One region of the Clostridium sp. 1001283B150225_161107_B6 genome, then DNA from elsewhere that is predicted to be linked to it. Evidence: predicted binding sites of a transcription regulator. Region 1 holds the regulator's gene; each other region holds the start of a gene.
What was found. The regulator LexA, encoded in region 1, represses DNA repair genes until DNA is damaged. The targets are predictions, from matches to a motif close to CNAACANNTGTTNG.

Region 1 (5,296 bases):
AACTGCTTTATTCCTGTAATCTGGGCCGCACCCGGCATGGTAACATAGTGAAGCTGCGCTTCCATGATGCCTGCCTTCTTCCGGGCATAGGCATCTCTGGCCGCTGCTATCTCCTCTGTCTGTCCGATGCATCCCGCATCACAAGCCTTTTTTAAAAAACGTACCATCAATGCAGAAAACTCGGGTTCCCTGAACACCTTCTCAATCACGGCATGCTTACTTTTCGCGGGAACCACCGGGCTTATTAGCACCTCCGGAAGTTCCGGATTCTCCTTAAGCAGCTCTGCCGCCTTCCTGACCATTTCTTCCGGTATGCCCAGCTCATATAAAACAATGGCATACATCCTGGCTGTCTCAGTCATTTCCTTCACCTGATTCTGCTAAAAAGCGGTTGTATAGGTTCCTGTCGCCGTCCGGTCCGCTCTGCTCGCTGATTAACCTGGCGGCAGCTGTCATGGCCAGACCGGCCACACCGGCCTTTAAGTCATTCATGGCCTTCTCGCGCTCCAGGGCAATGGTTCTGTCCGCTTCCTCCATCTTCCTGGCAGCGTCTGCCCTGGCCTGGGCCAGAATCTTCTCATACTCCGCGGCAGCCCTGTTCCTGGCATCCTCGATGATTCTGGAAGCTTCCTGGTCCGCATTGCCGATGGAAGCCTGGTACTGCTCTTTCATCCGGCAGGCTTCCGTCTCCCTGTTCTTTGCTTCGTCCAGGTCGTGCTCAATCATCTGCTGCCTCTCATCCAGTATCCTGCGCACCGGACCAATCAGGAAGTGCTTCATGAACAGGTATAAAACCAGAAGGTTGATAACCGTAAAGGCTACATTCCAAATGTTTAAATTTAACATATTAAGCCGCCTTCCTGCTGTAAATTATTTTAAAAACAGAATGATTAAAAGGCCGATGACAAAGCCGTAAATAGCGGTTGCCTCAGCGAGGGCGCATCCCAGCAGCAGCGCCTTGGTAATCTTGCCGTCTGCCTCAGGCTGTCTTGCAATGGCGTCCACTGCCTTGGAGGTGGCCAGACCAATACCAATACCTGCTCCAACACCTGTAATAACTGCAACACCTGCTCCTAATGCGATTAATCCTGTCATAATAAGACTCTCCTTTTTCTCTCAATTTTTTCTTTTTCCATAAGGCTGCAAACTTAATCCTCAATGGCTTCTTTTATATATAATGATGTGAGGAACACAAACACATATGCCTGTATCACTCCGTCAAATATATCAAAATAGAAGCTGAATGGCAGCGGCACAATAAGCGGCAGCAGATGCTTGATAAGCGCCATGACAACAATGGCGCCCAGCACGTTGCCGAACAACCGCATGCACAGGGACAATGGCCGTATAAACAGCTCCAGCACATTGATTGGCGCTATGATGGCAATGGGCTCCGCAAAGCTTTTTATCCATCCCTTGATACCCTTCCTGCGGATGCCGGCCACTTCCACCAGCACGATACTCATCACAGCCAGGGAAACAGTCACATTCAAATCCTTGGTCGGCGACTTGAAGCCAAGAAGTCCAATCATATTGGCGATTCCTATGTATATCACCACGGTAATCAGATAGGGTATATAATCCCTGCCTTCCTTTCCCAAAAGCCCTTCAAAGAAATCATAGATAAAGGACATGCCGCTTTCCAGGGCAGCCTGCTTTTTGCTTATGTTCCTTACCTTTAGGCCATGGACCAGTATCAGGGAAGCCGCCATCATAATTGCCATGATAATCCACGTCACCACCACGGATTCCATCACATCAATACCGCCGAACAGCGGTATGGTGAACACCACATTGCAGTTAAGCTCTTCCATCAGTGATTCCACTAAACCGTTCATACTAAACAACCCCCTTTCTCTTCTCGTTTGCTTTTGCCTATTATAGTCATCTGGTTTAATAATTTCAAATACATATTATTTATAAATTGATAATATAAATGTTATGAAAATGAAAATGTAACAAATCCCGGCCCATTTTATTTTATAATTTGTATATTATATCACGACACATATGATTGATTTTCACAGCATCTTAACGTCAAGAAAGAAATTTGTATCATTTTGCACAATAAAAGGTTATAAAATTATATAATCTGGAACTTTTGGAAATTTCCGGGTGAAAATGTAACCGAAACGCAGGAGAAAGCCGTATGAAGATAATACCTGCAAGACAATAAAAACCCTTGGAGCCGGCCGGATATCCCCAAAGGTTTTTGACATATTTCATTTAAATGTCTTTCTTTTCAGATGTCTTTCTTTCTATATATATTATATGTCCGCAGGCTGGTATTGTTTACTCAAAATACACCACAGTCAGATACTGCCCTGCATGGATGGTGTCCTTCTTCAGTCCATTCATCTGCTTGAGCTGACTCACATACTCGTCCATACTCATGGAACTGCCCTCCCTGTACTGGCTGGCAATCCCCCACAGACTGTCACCTTCCTGGATACGGACACTCTTATAATAGGGAGTGGTCCTGTTCCCCTCCTCCTTAGCCATGGAAGTAAACATGGTGCGTCCCATAATAATGGAAACAAACAGTAAAACCGTAAAACATGTAGCTGTCAACCTTCTCTTTCTCACTCTCATATGGCAACCTCCCTGAGGCGGTTCCTTCTTGCGCGCAATACAGAACGTCTGTTCTTTTGTATATTCATACTATACTACCAGAACAAATGTTTGTCAAGGGCTGCAGGCAAAAAAACGAACAAAGGTTTGCATTTTCATCGAACATATGTTACTATAAATATAGAAAACGCAGGAGGTTGATTATGGCACAGGATAAAATTACTTCTAAGCAGCAGGAGATTTTAGAATACATCAAAGATACCATTTTAAAGAAGGGATATCCGCCGGCTGTGCGGGAGATTTGCGAGGCAGTACATTTAAAGTCCACCTCTTCCGTCCACTCCCATCTGTCCTCCCTGGAGGAAAAGGGCTACATACGGCGTGACCCCACCAAACCCAGGACCATTGAGATTTTAGACGACACCTTCAACTTTAACCGCAGAGAGATGGTAAACATACCTCTTATCGGAACCGTTGCCGCCGGAGAACCCATCCTTGCAGAGGAGCGGATTGAGGATTACTTCCCATTTCCTGCAGAGATTCTTCCCAACGCGGAGACGTTCATGCTGACGGTCAAGGGAGAAAGCATGGTGGGCGCCGGAATCCTGCCCGGCGACAAGCTGATTGTGGAGCAGTGTCCCACTGCTGCCAACGGAGAGATTGTGGTGGCCCTGGTAGATGACTCAGCCACTGTCAAACGTTTTTATAAGGAGAACGGGCATTACCGCCTCCAGCCTGAGAACGACGCCATGGAGCCCATTATTACGGATTCCGTGGAGATACTGGGCAAGGTGATTGGACTGGTCCGCATGATGTAGGCGCGGGTGCCTTTTATACCCCCCACAGAAAGAACGGATATACAGAAGTCCCATACAGGCAGACTTCGTATATCCGTTCTTATCGTTTCCCAACTAGTTTCAGTTCCTATTGATTACAGCTCGTTCACATCCACAAACGTCTTTCCATCCCTCCAGATTCGCTCCAAATCGTAGAACAACCTGTCTTCCCTGCAGAAGATGTGGACAATTACATCCTTGTAATCCATCAGAATCCAGTTTGCATTCTGGTAGCCCTCAATCTGCTTGCACTCACAGCCGGCCTTTTCCAGGATTTCTTCCACATTATCAGCCATGGCCTGCACCTGGTTGGCATTGCTTCCGTCAGCAATTATAAAATAATCCGCCAGGACGGATACGGACTGGATATCAATGATTTTGATGTCCTCCCCCTTTTTATCGCTGAGAGCCTGATATGCCAGTTTCACCATTTCTTTTGAGTTCATCGCGTTCTCCTTTCACTTTCTTAAAATATTCATATGCCTGCTCCGTCATAGGGTCAATGCTTCCGCCCTTTTTTTCCAGATAATCCAGGGTTCCCGCCAATATGGCATACATGGTCTCATCCAGGTCCTCATAGGCCATCCGCCTTATTACCGGCAGATTCTCGGCCTTGTAGCGCCTGGGTTCTATATAATCCGCTATATAGAGGATTTTATCCAGGATTGTCATGTCCGGCCTGCCGGTGGTATGGCAGCCAATGGCATCCAGGATTTCCGGGTCCGTAATCTGGTACTTGTGCTCTGCCAGCCATTCCCCGTATTTTGCATGAAGCACGGGCAGGGCCTTGTACTCTGCATCCGTCACTTCCAGACCATGTTTCAAACATTTTTTTAATATGATATCATCCGAATACCGTTTCCCGCAGTCATGCATCAGTCCGGCCAGCTCCGCCTTGTCCAGGTCGAAACCGTAGCGCATGGCAAGATTCATGCAGGTGTAGGACACGCTCAGGGAATGCTCGTAGCGCATGGGCGCCAGCTTTCTCTTAAGGTCTTTCCTGAATATCATAATCTGGCTGCATTGGTTCTCCATACAATCACTCTCCTTTGCCGTCCAGGACCGGGTTCTCTACGCCGAACCTGTATAGTCCATGGTCCATAATATATTCTTCCACTGCATCCGGCACAAATCCATGGATAGAATACCCGTCAGCCACAGCCGCCCTTATCTCCTCCGAGGACACATCCATCTCACTGCACCGGATAGGGTAAATCCTTGCCCCATACCTGGATGTGAGGTATTCAATCTGCCGTTCAAAGGGCTGGTGTTTATCATGGTAGGCCCGTCCGGCCACCAGGAGCACTGCCAGCTTCATGACCAGCTCCGGGTGGAACCACTGCTCAATCTGATACAGGGAATCTGCTCCTATGATGAAATAGAACTCATCCTCCCTGTATTCACCGCGAAGGAGGGACAGGGTCTGGGCCGTATAGGTATTTCCCTCACGCTTCAGTTCAAAATCCGAATACAGAAAATAGGGAGTATCTGCAATGGCCAGTTTAACCATACGCTCACGCATCTCTCCCTCGGTAATTTTATGATTTTTTTTGTGGGGCGGATTGCCTGCCGGCATAAACCAGACCGCATCCAGCCCAAACTGCTCATAAGCTTCCCTGCCAAGCCGCAGGTGACCGTTGTGGATGGGGTCAAAGGTTCCCCCCAGTATTCCTATCTTTGCCAAACAAATCCCTTCTTCACATACCTTAACCGGTACCTGTCCGTCTATTTCACCGGCAGCACAATCTTACGTTTCTTTTCCTCTTTGGCAGGACGGTAAAGAACGATTTTCCTGCCAATGACCTGGACCACCTGTGAATGCGTGCGCTCCGCCAGGACATCAGCGATGGAACCGCCGTCGTCCAGACAATTCTTGAGCACCGTCACCT
Region 2 (5,296 bases), on a different contig from region 1:
GTGGAGGGGACCCTGGCCCTGAGGAATTTTAAGAGAAATAAAAGGCGCTACCGCAGTGTTGTCCTGTCCCTTACACTGAGTGTTGTGCTGCTTGTATCGGGCAGTGCTTTTGGAACCACTTTGAAACGTCTTGCAAAAGAATACACAGTTGAAATGGACGGCGATATTTCCTTTTATACACATGAAATGGGGGAAGAGGAAATGTTCTCACTGTACGGAAGACTGAAAAACGCCGGCCGTGTTTACAGGAGTACCTATCAGTCCAATCAGGCCTGCCGCTGCGCGACCGGGGATTTTCCGGAGGATTTTTCGGAGGATTACCGGAGAGCTATGGGGGAAGGGACTTCAGGAGAGCAGAGCTTGGGGGAACGGCTGGAATTCCCTCTGGATATACAGTTTATTGAGGATTCTGTATATTATGATTTTATTAAAAGCCTTGGACTGGATGAGTCACAGTACAGCGGATTGGAGGCCAAGGTTCTGATAGTGGGGGCAGACACAACCGACCATACCACCTGTTTTACAAACAGTACCATGAACTTCACTCTTATCTCTGATTCAGGGGAACAGGAGAAAATGATGGAGGCCACCTTTGTGGATTCCTACCCGCTGGACCCGCTGCCCAGGGATTCATCTGCGCCAATGCCTGCTTATCATTTTATGGCGGTGATACCGTGGCAGATGAAACCGCAGTTTGAACTGCCGGGTCAGCCGCAGACGTATGGTATGACCTTTTGGTCGGAAAGACCGTCACAGTCCATGGAGCAGATGCAGTCAATGATTGATGAGCAGGGAATTTCCTCCGGCTATGTGCTTCTCAATCTGTCCTCCGCTGTTGACCTGTTTCGCAGCGCCACCTTTGTGGTGGATGTATTTACCTATGTTTTTGTTACTATGATATCCCTGATTGCAGTTGCCAATGTGTTCAATACTATATCAACCAATATCCGGCTCCGGCGGCGTGAGCTTGCCATGCTTCGCTCCGTGGGAATGTCTGACCGTGATTTCAACAAAATGATGTATTTTGAATGTGCTTTTTACGGTATGAGGACGCTTATGTGGGGGATTCCCATATCGGGACTGATTTCATGGCTGATTTACAAGGGAATGACAACCGTGGAACGGCTGGATGATTTTGCCTTTGCATTTCCATGGGGTACCATGGCAGTCAGCGTACTGGGGGTATTTCTTGTTGTTTTCATTACGATTGTGTATGCTGCGGGAAAGATTAGGAAGGAGAATATTATGGATGCGCTTAGGGATGATATGACCTGAGTATGATGTAACCTATGGGGGCAGGCAGGAGAAAAGGCAGGGTTTCAGATGGTAATATAAGGGTACAGAACAAACATTCGGTTTTGCTCTGTACTTTTATTTTATACTTTGGTATAATGGCAAAAGACAGTGTCATAGACAGAGGTATCTAACATGTGAAACATATATAAAACATTTCGGTAACGATAAAAGATGAAATGTTTTTCAAAATAAAAGTGAGAAAGGAATCCCATATGGACCATTTTGAACTAGTATCCGAATACCAGCCCACCGGCGACCAGCCGCAGGCAATTGAAGCCCTTGTAGAAGGCTTTAAAGAAGGCAACCAATTCCAGACCCTGCTTGGTGTCACTGGTTCCGGCAAGACTTTCACGATGGCCAATGTCATCCAGGCCCTAAACAAGCCTACCCTGATTATTGCCCACAACAAAACATTGGCAGCCCAGCTCTACAGCGAGTTCAAGGAATATTTCCCCAACAATGCGGTGGAGTATTTTGTGTCTTACTACGACTACTACCAACCCGAAGCCTACGTCCCATCCTCGGACACCTACATTGAAAAGGATTCTTCTATTAATGATGAGATAGACAAGCTGCGCCATTCCGCCACCGCTGCCCTGTCCGAGCGGGAGGATGTGATTATCGTGGCTTCCGTATCCTGTATCTACGGTCTGGGCAGCCCCATTGATTACAAGGAGATGGTTATTTCCCTGAGGCCAGGCATGATTAAGGACAGGGACGAGGTCATCCACAAGCTCATTGACATCCAGTATGACCGCAATGACATGGACTTTAAGCGGGGAACGTTCCGGGTAAGGGGCGATGTGCTGGACATTTATCCTGCGTACTCAGATGGTGTGGCCTACCGGGTGGAATTCTTTGGGGACGAGGTGGACCGTATATCGGAGATTGATACGCTGACCGATGAGACCAGGGCGCAGCTGGGCCATGTGGCTATTTTCCCGGCATCCCATTATGTGGTGCCAAAGGAGAAGATGATGGAAGCCACAGAGAACATTCTGGCGGAGCTGGAGGAACGGGTCGCATTCTTTAAAAGCGAGGATAAGCTTTTGGAGGCCCAGCGTATATCGGAACGGACCAACTTTGATGTGGAGATGATGCGGGAGACAGGATTCTGTTCAGGCATTGAGAACTATTCCAGACATCTGACCGGCGGCCTGCCAGGGGAACCGCCCTGTACTCTGATAGATTATTTCCCGGAAGATTTCCTGATTATTGTGGACGAGTCACATATAACACTGCCCCAGGTACGGGGAATGTATGCAGGGGACCGGTCCAGGAAAACCACGCTGGTGGATTACGGCTTCCGGCTACCGTCGGCTCTGGATAACAGACCGTTGGCGTTTTCTGAGTTTGAGTCTAAAATTAACCAGATGATGTTTGTTTCCGCCACGCCGTCTGTCTATGAGGCGGAGCATGAGTTAATGAGGGTGGAACAAATCATACGTCCCACAGGGCTTTTAGACCCGGAAATTTCGGTGCGGCCTGTGGAGGGCCAGATTGATGACCTGGTTTCTGAGGTAAACAGGGAAGTGGAAGCACGCCACAAGGTGCTTATCACCACTCTGACCAAGCGGATGGCAGAGGACCTGACCGACTATATGAGGGAGGTGGGCATCCGGGTGAAATATCTCCACTCGGATATTGATACCCTGGAGCGGGCTGAAATTATCCGGGACATGCGAATGGATGTGTTCGATGTCCTGGTGGGAATCAACCTGCTGCGGGAAGGACTGGATATACCAGAAATAACCCTGGTGGCTATTCTGGATGCTGATAAGGAGGGATTCCTGCGTTCGGAGACATCACTGATTCAGACCGTTGGCCGCGCGGCGCGCAACAGCGAAGGCCACGTAATCATGTATGCGGACAAGGTGACGGATTCCATGCGCGTGGCAATCGAGGAAACGAACCGAAGGCGCCAGATACAGCAGAAATACAACGAGGAACACGGAATCACTCCTACCACCATAAAGAAGGCTGTCAGGGATTTAATCGCTATATCCAAGGCAGTGGATGCAGATGATAAGCACTTTAAGAAGGACCCGGAGTCCATGGACGAGAAGGAGTTAAAGAAGCTGTCAAAGGAGCTGGAGAAGAAAATGCATCAGGCTGCAGCAGAACTGAATTTCGAGGAAGCGGCAAGGCTGCGTGACAGAATGATAGAAATCAAGAAAATGCTGCAGGACTTGTAATTTTCTGTAACTCATGGAACAATATACCTAAAAATGTAATATTCTTTTAAGGATTATTAAATTGTACAAAAGAAACCTCTACTTTATAATAAAGATAGGCAATAATAGCAAATAATTGCGAATATAGATGAGGAGGTTATGTTTTATGAGGAGAAAAAGTTATCTCTGTCTGCTGCTTGCAGCATCCATGGCATTGGGCGGCAGTTTCCCGGCATTGGCGGCAGATAAGAAAATTGACACGGTCAAGCTGAGTTTTTCCTATTCAAAGGCGCCTGAGAGCGGAGATGAGATAGGAGACATTACAGTTAAGGCGGGCAGCAGCGGATTTGAAGTGGATTCTGCCGAGTATACCAATATTGAGGACCAGGATACCTGGACCGTAGGCGACATACCTGAGGTAAAGGTGGAGCTGTCTGCCAAGGACGGATACAAGTTCTCTTACACATCCAAGAGCCATTTCTCTCTTTCAGGATGTAATGCGGATTTTAAGAAGGCAAAGATTTACGATGACGGCCAGTACATTGAGGTGTACGCTGAGCTGAAACGCATCGGCGGTAAGCTTCAGGGTGCTTCGGACCTGGAGTGGAACGATACCACGGCTGAATGGGAGGAGATTGAGGGCGCCAAGAGCTATGATGTAAAACTGCTCCGCAACGACAAGACAGTCACCACAGTGAGCACCACAGGAACCTCCTATAACTTTGCAGGCTATTTTAACCGGGAAGGAGACTATACCTTCCGTGTAAGGGCGATTTCCCGCTACAATAATAAGACTGGCGAATGGTCCGAGGATTCCGGTTCCCTGTCTATTGACGAGGATGAGATTGGCCGCTATGGCGGCAGCGGGCACTGGGAACAGGACGGCACAGGCGTGTGGTATGCCTATGATACCGGCGGTTATCCGGCATCCTGCTGGAAGCAGATTAACGGGGCATGGTACTATTTCAACAACAAGGGCTATATTGTCACAGGATGGCAGAAGCTGGACGGAACCTGGTATTACCTGAATCCGTCGAACGGCACCATGATGACCGGCTGGCAGGCCATTAACGGCAAGTGGTATTACATGAACGGCAGCGGTGAGATGCAGACCGGCTGGCAGGCCATTAACGGCAGGTGGTATTATCTGGACAGCAGCGGCGCCATGCAGATTGGCTGGCAGAGGCTGGGAGGCCAGTGGTATTACTTAGATGCAAGCGGCGCCATGCTTACCGGCTGGCAGGCCATCAACGGCAAGTACTATTATCTGGGTACCAACGGCGCCATGTATTACAATACGTGGACACCGGATGGAAAATATGTGGATGGTTCCGGAGCCTGGGTGCAGTAAAATATAAGTTAAATATGCAGGAGAGATGCAGCGGAGAGATTCGCTGCATCTTTTTTGAATCTGAGTTTGTCATAACAAACTCTTTTTGTTGACATTTTTTCGCAATAAGCATACAATGAATATGATTTAAATGCAACTACAAAAGGAGACAGGCAGCAATGCAGAAAAAGCTGAATGAGTGTGAAATCGGCGGCCAATACGTTGTATCGGGCGTGCAGGTGGATGAGAGCATTACCAGACGTCTGGAGGCCCTGGGGGTCAACGAGGGGACGCCTGTGAATATACTAAATAAGAAGGGCAGCGGCAGCGTTATCATCAAAGTGCGCGGTACGCGTCTGGCGCTGGGAAAGCGTCTGTCCGAAGGTATCACGGTCAGGGAGGAACATGCATCATGAGCGGACATGCAAGGGCAAATGGGACAGATACGTACGGCAGTGTGATACTGGGAGACAGCAGGGAAAAGAAGATGGATTCT
Region 3 (5,296 bases), on a different contig from region 1:
TGTCAGATGCATATCATCCGGCTTAAGCATCATGGAAAGCTCCACCTGGTCCGTGGCGCCTTCTCCTTCCTTCCAGCACAGTCCTCCTGCCACTGGAACTCCTGCAAAGGTTTCCTCCCGGAACACATCCTTCATCTTAAAATGCTCCAATCCGTAATTATAGAGCTTTCTTGCATCCGACCATTTGTATGTCTTATGAGGCGGCCAACCGCAGCCCAGAAGAGCAATGACATAAGTCCTTCCCTGATTTTCCATGGCCCCCACATAGGAATAACCGGCGCCTCCGGTAAATCCAGTCTTTCCTGACAGCACTCCCTCCATCATAGTCAAAAACGCATTATGATTATTGCAGTTAAAGGAGCGCTTCCCCGCTGCATCCGTAAAATAGTGGTTCTGCGTCTGTGTTATCTTTAAAAATTCATCCTTGGCAGGCGACTCCGTCACACAATACCGCATAATCCTCGCCAAATCAGAGGCAGTGGTCGAATGGATGTGCTCCTTCCCCTGCTCATCCGTCTTCACCCCGTCCAGCCCGTTGGGCGTAATAAAATACGTATCCCGGCATTCCAGCCCGGCCGCCTTCTCATTCATCATGGAAGCAAATCCCTCCACGCTGCCCCCTATGTGCTCCGCTATCATCACAGCCGCATCATTGTAGGATTCCAGCATCAGGGCATACAAAAGGTCCTCCAGCCTGTACTCCTCCCCTTCCCGCACCCCCAGATGCACCTTGGGCTGGGAAGCCGCATTGGAAGACGCCTTCACCGTCTCCTCCCCCTTCCCTGCCTCCAGCGCCAGGATGCAGGTCATAATTTTCGTGGTGCTGGCCATGGGCCGGATGATATCCCGTCCCTTCCCATACAGTATCCTGCCGGTATCTCCATCCATAAGCACAGCCGACTGGGCATACAGCTTCAGGAAATCCCCTTCCCCCGCCGTCTCCCCGGCCCCTGCGGCGCCCGCTGTTCCCTTCACCGCCGCAGCCTCCTTCAGTCCGTCCCCCTGCACCCGGACCTCCCGCACCTGGGCTCCCAGCGTCTGCACCTGCTGTTCCCGGGCCTCCCATTCCTGACCCTCCTGCACTTCTTCCCGCACAGGTACCGCTGCCCAACTGTCTGCCGCCGCATATATCTGCGTACAGGCCAGTGAAATAATCAAAATTACCGAAAAAATCCAATGCTTCATAAGCGACGCCGCCTAGTTGGCTTTATTTTAATAGTATTCCTGATGGAAAATGAATATTACTGAGAAAATGGATTGAAAGGGTATGGTTGTGGGGTGCAACCAAACGCCAATCCTCCTCCCATCCCCATCCCCGTCCCCTCTCCCGCCCCATATCCCTCTTGCCCCCGAACACATATTCTGCTATGATATCTATAAACAAACTAAAACCTGAAAGGCCGGTGTTTTATGATGGGACAGGGAGAGCGTCTTATTTTTCATATTGATGTGAATTCAGCATTTTTGAGCTGGGAATGTGTGTACCGGCTATCCCAGGACCCGGAGGCCCTGGATTTGAGGACCATTGCTTCTGCGGTTGGCGGGGATGCCAAGTCGCGTCATGGAATTGTTCTGGCCAAGTCTCCTTTGGCCAGGAAGTATGGGGTCACCACCGGGGAACCCCTGGTCCAGGCCATGCGCAAGTGCCCGGAACTGGTGGTTGTTCCCTCCCGGTTTGATTTTTATATTAAGTGCTCCCGGCGCATGATGGAGCTTCTGGAACAATACACACCGGACCATGAAAGGTTCAGCATTGATGAGATTTTCCTGGATATGACCGGCACCATCCATCTCTTTGGCAGCCCCCTGAAGGTGGCCAATGAAATTCGGGAACGCATCAAAAAGGAACTGGGATTCACGGTAAATATCGGAATCTCCACCAACAAGCTTCTGGCCAAGATGGCCTCCGACTTTGAGAAACCGGATAAATGCCATACCCTGTTTCCCCAGGAGGTGCCTGATAAGATGTGGCCCCTGCCTATACGGGAATTGTTTTTTGTGGGAGGCGCTGCCCAGCGGAAGATGGAAAACCTGGGATTACATACCATCGGGCAGCTGGCCGGCTGCAACCTGGAGGTGCTTAAGTCCCATTTGGGAGAAAAATATGCAGTCCTCATCCACCAGTATGCCAATGGAATTGACCGGGACCCTGTGGCTGAAAAAGAGCCGGTAAATAAAGCATATGGAAACAGCATCACCCTTTCCAGGGATATATCCGACTATGAAAGCGCCTGCCAGGTCCTGCTCTCCCTCTGTGAGACTGTGGGCGCCAGGCTGAGGGCGGACCATGTGCTGTGCAATAATGTCTGCGTGGAGCTGCGGGACTGGGAGTTCAGGAATCAGTCCCACCAGATGGCCATACCGGAACCAACGGACTCCACCTCTGTTATTTATGAGTATTCCTGCCGCCTGCTTAAAGAATCCTGGAACATGACGCCTCTGCGGCTTATGGGGGTGCGTGCCGGCAAGATTTCCGATGACGGGTTCTCACAGATGAGCCTCTTTGACGACCCAAGTCTCCAGAAGAAAAAGGATTTTGAAAAAGCTGTGGATGCCATACGCAGCAAATATGGAATTGACAGCGTAAAGCGGGCCAGCTTCCTGCGAAAGGATGCTATTGTGGACCATGCTGCCAGCAAGAAGAAGCATTTGAATTAATATCCTGCGCAAAAGGTGATGGGAGTATATCAGAAAAACAGAGTTGAGGAATGGACATGAGACGGAGAGTTATATGTTATACCATTGGAGAAGGGCAGAATGGAGTTGATATCGGACGGTTTTTAAGGGCAAGAGGATTTTCCCGCCGGCTGTTGGTGCGCATTAAGGCAGGTCGGGGGCTTTACGTGGAGGGAACCCCGGTGTACGCAGGTTACCGGCTTAAGACCGGGGAGACATTGGAGGTGACGCTGCCTGAAGAGGAGGATTCGGAGAACATTGTGCCGGTAAAGCTTCCTCTCTCCATTGTGTATGAGGATGAGGACATACTGGTCATCAATAAGGATGCGGGCGTGCCCATCCATCCTTCCCAGGGCCACCGCGACAATACCCTGGCCAATGCTGTTTCCTGGTATTTCCATGAAAGAGGGGAGCCATTTACTTACAGGGTCATCAACCGCCTGGACAGGGATACCACCGGCCTGCTGGTCCTGGCCAGACACATGCTCAGTGCCTGCATCTTATCAGAACAGATGATTGGAAGGCGAATCAGACGTGAGTACAGGGCCATTGTCCTTGGTCATGCCCCGGAGGAAGGTACCATTGACAGCCCCATCGCCAGGGTGGAGGGTTCTACCATTGAGCGCAGGGTGGACCCGGAGACAGGAGAAAGGGCTGTCACCCATTACCGTACCCTTCTTTATAACAAAGAAAGGGACCTGTCCCTGGTGAGTCTCAGCCTGGAAACAGGCAGGACACACCAGATACGGGTCCATATGAGGTCCATTGGACATCCCCTTCCCGGAGACTTCCTATATTGTCCGGATTACCGCTATATCAGCCGGCAGCCACTCCACTCTTATCGTCTGATGTTTGAACATCCCATTACAGGAGAATCCATGGATTTTACGGCCGGGCTGCCTGAGGATATGGAATGTCTCCTGCCGCCCGGCATGTGTCCGTAACATGTGATGCGGTTCTTAATTCCACCGGAGCCCCTTGGGATAGTGGTTTTTCATCATTCCGCCTGCACTCTTGGCCCAGCCCAGGCTGAAACCGCCGGTACAGACCAGCGTCCAGCCTTTCAGGCAACCCTCCGGCGCTCCTGCGTCCTCACTGAGGGTTTCGCCTTTCAGATACCGGATTACACTGTCTCCGCAGGGGGGCAGCTCCCAGGAGGATAGTACCTCCTCTTTTCTCAGCGCCAGCGCCAGTGCATGGGAGGGCTCAAAGCGGTTCTTTTTAAGTGTGCCCAGATGAAGGCCCGGGCGGAGAATCTTAAGCCCTTTTATATCCGGCATGTCGGCCGGCAGAAGATACAGCTGCTCACCGAACAGAACGTATTCTTTTCTTTCCAGGAACATTTCCGGCTCTGTCAGTGTGCTTCGTATGAATGGCCCATAATCCCTGAACACCTCCTTTCTCTTTCTGCTGTCCAGATACATCCTGTCCCGGTTTCCTGCTATTGCTCCATGGTCCGCCTCCCCATCCTTTTTTAAGACAGCCATAAAATGGCCCTCTCCCTCCAGAATGTGGGGCATAATGCGCATGGTCTTCTCCAGCCCCCAGCCATCTGCCTCCGGTCCTGCCCACCAGGGCTTTCCCCCGGTAAAGCCGGGATAAGCAGACACCTGTTCCACGCGGAATTCGGGGTGGCGTTTCAGGAAGGCCAGAACCGTTCCCTCATTCTCCTCCGGGGCAAAGGTACAGGTGGAATACACCATCCTGCCTCCAAAAGCCAGCATGGATGCCCCGTGGTCCAGTATTTCCCCCTGGCGGGCAGCGCACATCTTTACATGCTCCTCACTCCACTGGGCTCTGGCCTCTTCATCCTTGCGGAACATTCCTTCCCCTGAACAGGGGGCATCCACCACAATTTTATGGAAATAATGGTTAAATACCCTGGCCAGGCCGGATGCATCCTCATTGGACACCACCGCATTGCGCACTCCCATCCGTTCCATGTTCTGGGAGAGTATCCTGGCCCTGGCCGGGTGAATCTCATTGGACAGCAGGAATCCCCTGCCTCTCAGTCTGGAGGCAATGTGGCTGGACTTTCCTCCCGGCGCCGCGCACAAATCCAGTACGCGTTCTCCCGGTCTGGGGTCCAATAGCTCCACCACGGCCATGGCGCTGGGCTCCTGGATATAGTAGAGCCCCGCCTCATGGTAAGGATGCTTTCCGGGCCTGTTGTCCCCGGAATAATAATATCCTTCCTTCACCCATGGAATCCGCTGAAGGGTGAACCCTGTTTCCTGACTGACCCGCTGTGCCAATTCAGCTGCTCCGGCCTCTTCCCAGTTTTCCCCTGCGCCCTGAATCCCATCCGGAAACTTAAGACGGTTGAACCGCAGTCCCTGGACCCGCTCCTTGTCATAGCTGGCCGCAAAGGCAGGGTATTCATCTCCTAATAATTCTCTCATCCGTTCTTCAAACCGTATCGGTAAATCTGCCATACTTTCCTGTTTCCTATTCTTTATCAATATTATGCCTGCCCACGGCACATAAAATAAATGAGCTGCTGCATCCATGATACAGCAACCCACTTCATCCTTCAATCCTTTATTCTGAATTACAGTATTATCTTGTAATCGTCTCCGCCCTCACCGTTCACCACATAGTAGGCTGCGCCCTCATTTGC

Region 2: a site for LexA is predicted at 1,342-1,355, ahead of uvrB (excinuclease ABC subunit UvrB). Genes of this name have one in related genera too.
Region 3: a site for LexA is predicted at 1,351-1,364, ahead of I2H39_RS11755 (DNA polymerase IV). Genes of this name have one in related genera too.

The regions. Positions count from the first base shown of each region.
Region 1 covers NZ_JADNMD010000001.1:129,162-134,457, reverse strand. Annotated here, with positions in the region: gene atpH (ATP synthase F1 subunit delta) at 1-362, opposite strand, end outside; gene atpF (F0F1 ATP synthase subunit B) at 355-846, opposite strand; gene atpE (ATP synthase F0 subunit C) at 871-1,095, opposite strand; gene I2H39_RS00660 (F0F1 ATP synthase subunit A) at 1,149-1,838, opposite strand; gene I2H39_RS00655 (LysM peptidoglycan-binding domain-containing protein) at 2,293-2,592, opposite strand; gene lexA (transcriptional repressor LexA) at 2,775-3,389, shown strand; gene rsfS (ribosome silencing factor) at 3,503-3,853, opposite strand; gene yqeK (bis(5'-nucleosyl)-tetraphosphatase (symmetrical) YqeK) at 3,804-4,442, opposite strand; gene nadD (nicotinate-nucleotide adenylyltransferase) at 4,447-5,091, opposite strand; gene yhbY (ribosome assembly RNA-binding protein YhbY) at 5,133-5,296, opposite strand, start outside.
Region 2 covers NZ_JADNMD010000016.1:29,964-35,259, forward strand. Annotated here, with positions in the region: gene I2H39_RS25725 (ABC transporter permease) at 1-1,275, shown strand, start outside; gene uvrB (excinuclease ABC subunit UvrB) at 1,509-3,491, shown strand; gene I2H39_RS25735 (N-acetylmuramoyl-L-alanine amidase family protein) at 3,637-4,821, shown strand; gene I2H39_RS25740 (FeoA family protein) at 4,980-5,216, shown strand; gene feoB (ferrous iron transport protein B) at 5,288-5,296, shown strand, end outside.
Region 3 covers NZ_JADNMD010000004.1:81,734-87,029, reverse strand. Annotated here, with positions in the region: gene I2H39_RS11760 (D-alanyl-D-alanine carboxypeptidase family protein) at 1-1,185, opposite strand, end outside; gene I2H39_RS11755 (DNA polymerase IV) at 1,414-2,658, shown strand; gene I2H39_RS11750 (RluA family pseudouridine synthase) at 2,715-3,620, shown strand; gene I2H39_RS11745 (RsmF rRNA methyltransferase first C-terminal domain-containing protein) at 3,636-5,111, opposite strand; gene I2H39_RS11740 (DUF6465 family protein) at 5,228-5,296, opposite strand, start outside.